DNA from 2 places in the Pseudorhodoferax sp. LjRoot39 genome. Region 1 is predicted to be linked to the other one. Evidence: predicted binding sites of a transcription regulator. Region 1 holds the regulator's gene; the other holds the start of a gene.
What was found. Region 1 encodes sigma-54, which starts transcription at its own class of promoters, with help from an activator protein. Its sites were predicted from a motif close to TGGCANGNAANCTGCTTT; they were not measured.
Positions count from the first base shown of each region.

Region 1 (3,601 bases):
GAACGACGAGGTGACGGGCAACGTCATCGTCTACAACAACGTGACCGAGGTCTTCACCGTCGATGCGGCCAAGCCCGGCAGCACCAACCCCGACGCACGCGTGCGCGCCATGCTGTCGCCGGCGCCATCGGCCAGCGCGCCCAAGGCCCCGGCACAGCCGAGCGCGCCGCTCAAGCCCAGCACCCGGCTCGGCAGCACGGAGAAGAACTGAGGTGGGGGCCGCGGACAGTGCTTTCGGCGAGGTGGGTGGCAGCCGCCTGGTGGCGCGCCAGCTGGAGAAATCGTACGGCAGCCGCAAGGTGGTGCACGACGTCTCGCTGACCGTCAACAAGGGTGAGGTCGTGGGCCTGCTGGGCCCCAATGGCGCGGGCAAGACCACCTCCTTCTACATGATCGTGGGCCTGGTGCGGGCCGATGGCGGCCACATCGCCATCGACGGCCAGTCGGTCGAGCACATGCCGATCCACCGGCGTTCCAGCCTGGGCCTGTCCTACCTGCCGCAGGAGGCCTCGATCTTCCGCAAGCTGACGGTCGAGGAGAACGTGCGCGCCGTGCTGGAACTGCAGCGCACGCCCGAGGGCAAGACGCTCACCCGCAAGGAGATCGAAGCGCGCCTGACCGGCCTCTTGCAGGACCTGCGCGTGGACCACCTGCGCGACTCCTCGGCGCTGTCGCTGTCCGGCGGTGAGCGCCGGCGCGTGGAGATCGCGCGCGCGCTGGCCACGCAGCCGCGCTTCATCCTGCTGGACGAGCCCTTCGCCGGCATCGACCCGATCGCCGTGATCGAGATCCAGCGCATCGTGAGCTTCCTCAAGGGCCGTGGCATCGGCGTGCTGATCACCGACCACAACGTGCGCGAGACGCTGGGCATCTGCGACCACGCCTACATCATCAGTGAAGGCCGGGTGCTGGCCAAGGGCACGCCCGCGGAGATCGTCGACAACGCCGAAGTGCGCCGGGTCTACCTCGGCGAGCACTTCCGGATGTAAGGCCCCCCGCCCCGATGAAGCAAGGCCTTTCGCTCCGCGTCTCCCAGCACCTGGCACTGACCCCGCAGCTGCAGCAGTCGATCCGGCTGCTGCAGCTGTCCACGCTGGAGCTGTCGCAGGAGGTCGAGCAGATGCTCGACGAGAACCCGTTCCTGGAGCAATCCATGGACGAGGCGCCGGGCGAGGACTTCGGCCTGGCCCAGGCCGACACCCCGGTGCGCGAGGAAGACCGCGACACCGAGGCCGTGCTGTCCAGCGGGTTGGACTACGCCACCGAGGCGCCGGCCGAGAACCGCAACGAATCCGAATCGCCGCTGACCGGACAGGCCGACGAGCACGATTGGGGCGGCGATGGCACCCACGACGTGGCGCCCGACGACGGCGAGTGGGGCGGTGATGCGCTGCCGCGCAACGGCGCCACGCAGGGCGAGGACGGCGAGGCCGATGCCACCGAGCTGGCGCGCAGCCAGGAGTCGCTCACCAGCTTCCTGCACCGCCAGGCGTTGTCGCTGCGCCTGTCCGAGGAGGACACGGCCGCGCTGCGCTTCCTGATCGAGTCGCTCAACGAGGACGGCTACCTCGAAGACAGCCTGGAAGAGCTCGCCGCCGGTTTCGCCGGCGACGACCCCGAGGCGCACGAGGAACTCGTGCACCGCTTCACCGTGGCCCTGCGCCTGCTGCAGAACCTGGAGCCGCCCGGCGTGGGCGCGCGCAACCTGGGCGAATGCCTGGCGCTGCAGATCCGCGCCCTGCCCGAGGACGAGGTGCCGCCCCCGCTGCGGCGCACGGCGCTGCGCATGTGCCGCCAGTCCATGGACCTGCTGGCGCGGCGCGACCTGCGCCGCCTGGCCAACCTGTGCGGCGACAACGAAGCCGGCATCAAGGCCGCGCTGGCGCTGATCACGCGGCTGGAGCCCAAGCCCGGCCGCAAGTTCGTCGACGTGGAGCGCAATGTCATCGTGCCCGACGTCATCGTCGTCAAGAGCGGCCGCGGCGCCAACGTGCGCTTCCGTGCCCAGCTCAACGCCGACGTGATGCCGCGCCTGCGCGTGCACGACATCTACGCCAACGCGCTCAAACAGCACCGCGGCGGCGGCCGCGAGGCCTCCGACACCGCCGCGCTGCAGCAGCGCCTGCAGGAGGCGCGCTGGTTCATCAAGAACATCCAGCAGCGCTTCGACACCATCCTGCGCGTGTCCAACGCCATCGTCGAGCGGCAGAAGAACTTCTTCACGCACGGTGCGCTGGCCATGCGCCCGCTGGTGCTGCGCGAGATTGCCGACGAGCTGGGCCTGCACGAATCCACCATCAGCCGCGTGACCACGGCCAAGTACATGGCCACGCCCTTCGGCACCTTCGAGCTCAAGTACTTCTTCGGTTCCTCGCTGGGCACCGAGACCGGCGGCAACGCCTCGAGCACGGCCGTGCGCGCACTGATCAAGCAGTTCGTCACGGCCGAGGACAGCAAGAAGCCGCTGTCGGACAGCCAGCTCTCCGAGATGCTCAAGGAGCAGGGCATCGAGTGCGCACGCCGCACCGTCGCCAAGTACCGCGAAGCCCTGCGCATCGCCCCCACCAACCTGCGCAAAGCGCTGTGATGAGTCCACCCCGTTTGGATGGCTCACTGCGTGTAGCCATCCCATCCCCCTCCAGGGGCGCCGCCAGCGGCCGGGCAGAGCCCGTTCCGCGGCGTCTGCTGGCATGGCCTGCTCCGCGGCCTTCTGAACCGCGCTGTGCAAGCCGACCTTGTGCTTGGCACGCGGCGCGCGGCGCCATGGAGCACTGAAATGCAAAACCTGCGCTTGTTCCTGCCCTGTGCGGCAGGTGTCGAAGCCATGCTGGCCGACGAGGCCGCGCGCATCGCCGGCGCGCCCGTCCAGGCCCGCCGTGCCGGCGTTCGGCTGACCGCCTCCTGGCGCGACGCCATGCGGCTGAACCTGCACAGCCGGCTGTGCCAGCGCGTGCTGATCGAGTTGGCCCACGGCGACTACCGCCAGGAGCAGGATCTCTATGCGATCGCCTCCAACGTCGCCTGGGAAGCCTGGTTCACGCCGCGCCAGAGCTTCAAGATCGAACTCACGGCGCAGCACAGCCCGCTGCAGAGCCTGAACTTCGCCGCGCTGCGCATCAAGGACGCCATCGCCGACCGCTTCCGCGACAAGACCGGTTCGCGGCCTGACGTGGACACGCGCTTTCCCCAGGTGCGCGTCTACGCCCACCTGACCACCGACCGGCTGCAGCTGTACATCGACAGTTCCGGCGAGCCGCTGTTCAAGCGCGGCTGGCGCGAAGACAAGGGCGACGCCCCGCTCAAGGAAACCCTGGCCGCCGCCATGCTCGCGGCCAGCGGCTGGGACGCCCAGACGCCGCTGTACGACCCCTGCTGCGGCAGCGGCACCATCGCCATCGAGGCCGCGCAGATCGCCTGCGGCATCGCGCCGGGCCTGAACCGGCGCTTCGGCTTCGAGCGGCTGGCGCCGTTCCAGGCGCATGTCTGGGCTGCACTGCGCGAGGACGCCCAGGCCGCCCAGCACGCCCCGACGACCACCGTGTTCGGCAGCGACGTGGCCCACCGCATGGTCGACTTCGCGCAGCGCAACGCCCAGCGCGCC
Region 1 covers NZ_CAXUQL020000001.1:543,412-547,012, reverse strand. The annotation lists gene lptA (lipopolysaccharide transport periplasmic protein LptA) at 1-211, shown strand, start outside; gene lptB (LPS export ABC transporter ATP-binding protein) at 213-989, shown strand; gene ACSQ4M_RS02545 (RNA polymerase factor sigma-54) at 1,004-2,587, shown strand; gene ACSQ4M_RS02540 (THUMP domain-containing class I SAM-dependent RNA methyltransferase) at 2,777-3,601, shown strand, end outside.

Region 2 (3,601 bases), 680 kb from region 1:
GAAGGCGTTGATGGTCCAGTTCACCACGCCGAAAGGGTTGGCCGCGACGAAGCCCAGCTTGCCGCTCTTGGAGGCCGCACCGGCCGCCATGCCGCACAGGTACTGGCTTTCGTAGGTGCGGCCGTAGAAGGACTCCAGGTTGGCGCCGTTGGTGGTGCCCGAGGCATTCAGGAAGGCCACCGTGGGGTGCTTGGCCGCGAGGTCCTTGAAGGCGTCGGAATGGCCGAAGGCCGTGCCGATCACGATGTTGGCGCCGCGCGAGATGAAGCGCTCGGCGGCCGGCTTGATGACCGAGGCGTCCTCGGTGATGTTCTCGACGAACTGGATCTTCTGGCCCAGCTCTTTCTCGATCTTCACGCGGGCCTCGTCGAAGGCCTGGGTCCAGCCGCCGTCGTTCTTGGGGCCGTAGTACAGCATGGCGATGACGGGCTTGCCCTTGAGCGTGAAGCCCTCCTGGGCAACCGCAACGGTGGGCACGGCGGCGACGGCCGCAAGGCCCAGCGCGGAGATGGAGAACAGGGTGCGCAGCATGGGAGAAGGTCCTTTCAGGACATCATGAAGTTGATACGGAACACATTGCCCTCGGGGTCGAGCAGCACGGCCTGGTACCAGTGGTAGTAGGTCACGTAGGGCGGCTTGACCAGCGTGGCGCCGGCCGCGACCGCGATGGGCACCATGCGGTCCACCTCGGCCTGGCTGTCCACGTCGATGTTGAGCAGGAACTTGATGCCGCGCGTGTCGGAGAACGCGGAGAGCTGCAGCAGCTCGTAGGCGTCCAGCGCGTTGAAGCCGAGGCTGGACTTGCCCGTGTCCAGGCCGCGGAAGATCGGCGAGCGGATGGCCTCGATCTCGGGAAAGCCGAACACGCGCTGGTAGAAGCCGCTCAGCGCGACCACGTCCTTGGCGAAGACGTTCACATACGACAGGTGGGCCGTCATGCCGCTGCCTTGGTGCCGCCGAAAGTGGTCTGCTTGACGAACTTGGACGTGAGGTGGTCGCCCGAGGTCACCGGCGCGTACTTGGCCACAGCGCCTTCGGCGAGGCAGCTCGGCAGGCACTCGACCACCGCGTCGTAGTTGGGCTGGTGGAAGAACACCAGCGACTGGCGGCGGGTGTTCTTCATGCTGTCGTCGAACGGCGGGTTGACCACGCGGTGCAGCGTGGAGATCCATTCGTCGTTGGTCCACTGCATCATGAGGTCGGCGATGTTGACGACCAGGCTGTCCGGCACCTGCGGCACGTCGACCCACTGGCCGGCCTTGTTGAAGACCTGCAGGCCCGGGCCGTCGGGCAGCACGACGGTGAGGCTGCCGTAGTCGCTGTGCGCGCCGGCGCGCATCTGGCCCGGCAGTGGCGGCTCGGTCTGCGCCGGGTAGCTCAGCACGCGGAACATGCTGATGTGCTTGTCGATCTTGTCGTCGAAGAAGGTCTCGGGCAGCTGCAGGCCGACCGCGAACATGCACATGAGTTCGCGCGCGAGCCCGCTCATCGCGGCGAAGTAGTCCTCGTACGCGGCCTGGAAGCCGGGCACGCCCACGGGCCACTGGTTGGGCTCGAAGTGCGCGCCGGCCGCGGGGCCGCGGTGGTAGTCGTCGTCGGGCACGCCGCTGGGGCCGATCGAGAACGACTCCTTGAGGTCGCCCGGCGCGGCCTCTTCCAGGCTGTAGGAGAGCCCCTCCTCGCCCACTGCGCTGTAGCCACGCACGGCGTCGTCGCGCGGGCGGTCGACCCGGCGCTTGTCCGCCAGCGGCAGCGCGAAGAAGGCGCGCGAGGCCTCGGACACGCGGCGGATCAGCGCCGGGTCGATCTGGTGGTGGGTGATGACCAGGAAGCCGATGCCGCGGCAGGCCGCGTCGACGGCGCGGGCCACGGCAGCCTTGCCCTCGGGCGTGCCCGAGAACCAGGGTTGCAGGTCGATCACGGGAACATTCAGCGTGGGCATGGGGGCTCCGGAAAAACGTGCGATCCGGTGCCGCTTGCAACGTCCATGCCAATTGGACCAGTTGGACAAATCGGGCTCTGCGGCCCATTGCGCGCCGCGCCCGCGCTGGGCTGGTGCGCGGGCGCGCCGCGCTGGTGCGGAGGGCGCGCATGCTTCATGCATGATCGGTGCCCAGAGAGATTCCTCCATGCCCGCATCCCCCGCACGCAAGACCAGCAGCACGCCCCGCAAGAAGACCGGCACAAGCGCAGCGCCAGTGGCCACCCAGCGCGTGGCGCGCAAGCTGCTGCAGCCCGCCACCAAGCAGCGCGGCCGCAAGATCGAGGACAAGCGCAGCGTGATCCTCTCCGCCGCGCTGAGCCTGTTCTCGCGCTTCGGCCTGCACGGCACCACGGTCGACCAGGTGGCGGCGCGCGCCGAGGTCTCCAAGAGCAACCTGCTCTACCACTTCGCCAACAAGGAAGAGCTCTACGTCTCGGTGCTGCGCGAGCTGCTGCAGGTCTGGCTGGAGCCCTTGCGCGGCTTTGCCGCCGAGCAGGACCCGCGCACGGCGATCGCCGGCTACATCCGCAACAAGCTGGCGCTCTCGCGCGACCGGCCCGATGCCTCGCGCCTGTTCTGCCTGGAGATGGTGCAGGGCGCGCCGCTGCTGCGCGACGAGCTCGCGCGCGAGCTGCGCGACCTGGTGGAGCGCAAGTCCGAGGTGATCCGTGCCTGGGTGGCCGACGGCCGGCTCGCGCCGGTGCAGCCGCACCACCTGGTGTTCGCGCTGTGGGCCGTGACCCAGCACTACGCCGACTTCGCGGTGCAGGTCGAGGCGCTGACCGGCCGCACGCTGACCGATGCCGACTTCTTCGAAGAGACCGTGCGCAACCTGCAGGCCATCGTGCTCGATGGCATTGCGCGCACGCCCACTGCGGCCTGAAGCGTCTCAGGCCGCCAGCAGGTCGTGGTAGCGGCGGTCGAAGTAGACCAGGCCCTGCGCCTTGTCGGCGCTGCGGATGGCGACGGCCTCGCAGAACAGCACGTCGTGCGTGCCGACCGCGGTGCTGCGCACCACGCGGCAGTCGAAGGATACGGCCGCGGCCTCCAGCACCGGCGCCCCCGTGACCAAGGCGCTCCAGCGGCTGGCCGCGAAGCGCTCGTCCATCGGCGTCTTGCCGCCGAACAGCGCCGACAGCGCCTGCTGGCCCGCCGCGAGCACGTTCACGCACAGCACGCCATTGGCCTGGAACGCGGCATGGACCGAGGCCTTGCGGTTCAGGCAGACCAGCAGCGTGGGCGGCTCGTCAGTCACGCTGCAGACGGCCGAGGCCGTGAAGCCGGCGCGGCCGCCAGGACCGTCGCTCGTGATGATGTTGACGGCGGCACCCAGGCGCGCCATCGCGTCGCGGTAGTCGCTGCGGGGCAAGGGACTCGGGTCTGGCTGCATGGCCGTTCCTTCAGGCGAGTTGGCAGGCTTCTTCGAAGTCCAGCCGCGGCAGGCGGCCGAACAGCTTGCTGGCGTCGCCATGCCCCAGGTTGACCAGGAAGTTGGTGGTCCAGGTCGTGCCGGCGAAGAACGCGGCGTCCACCTTGGGTTTGTCGAAGCCGGACATGGGGCCGGCGTCCAGCCCCAACGCACGCGCGGCCAGGATCAGGTAGCCGGCCTGCAGCGAG
Region 2 covers NZ_CAXUQL020000001.1:1,219,163-1,222,763, reverse strand. The annotation lists gene ACSQ4M_RS05810 (BMP family ABC transporter substrate-binding protein) at 1-531, opposite strand, end outside; gene ACSQ4M_RS05805 (VOC family protein) at 546-938, opposite strand; gene ACSQ4M_RS05800 (isopenicillin N synthase family dioxygenase) at 935-1,942, opposite strand; gene rutR (HTH-type transcriptional regulator RutR) at 2,130-2,867, shown strand; gene rutF (NADH-dependent FMN reductase RutF) at 2,874-3,374, opposite strand; gene ACSQ4M_RS05785 (malonic semialdehyde reductase) at 3,385-3,601, opposite strand, start outside.
Region 2: a site for sigma-54 is predicted at 1,976-1,993, ahead of ACSQ4M_RS05800 (isopenicillin N synthase family dioxygenase). Genes of this name have one in related genera too.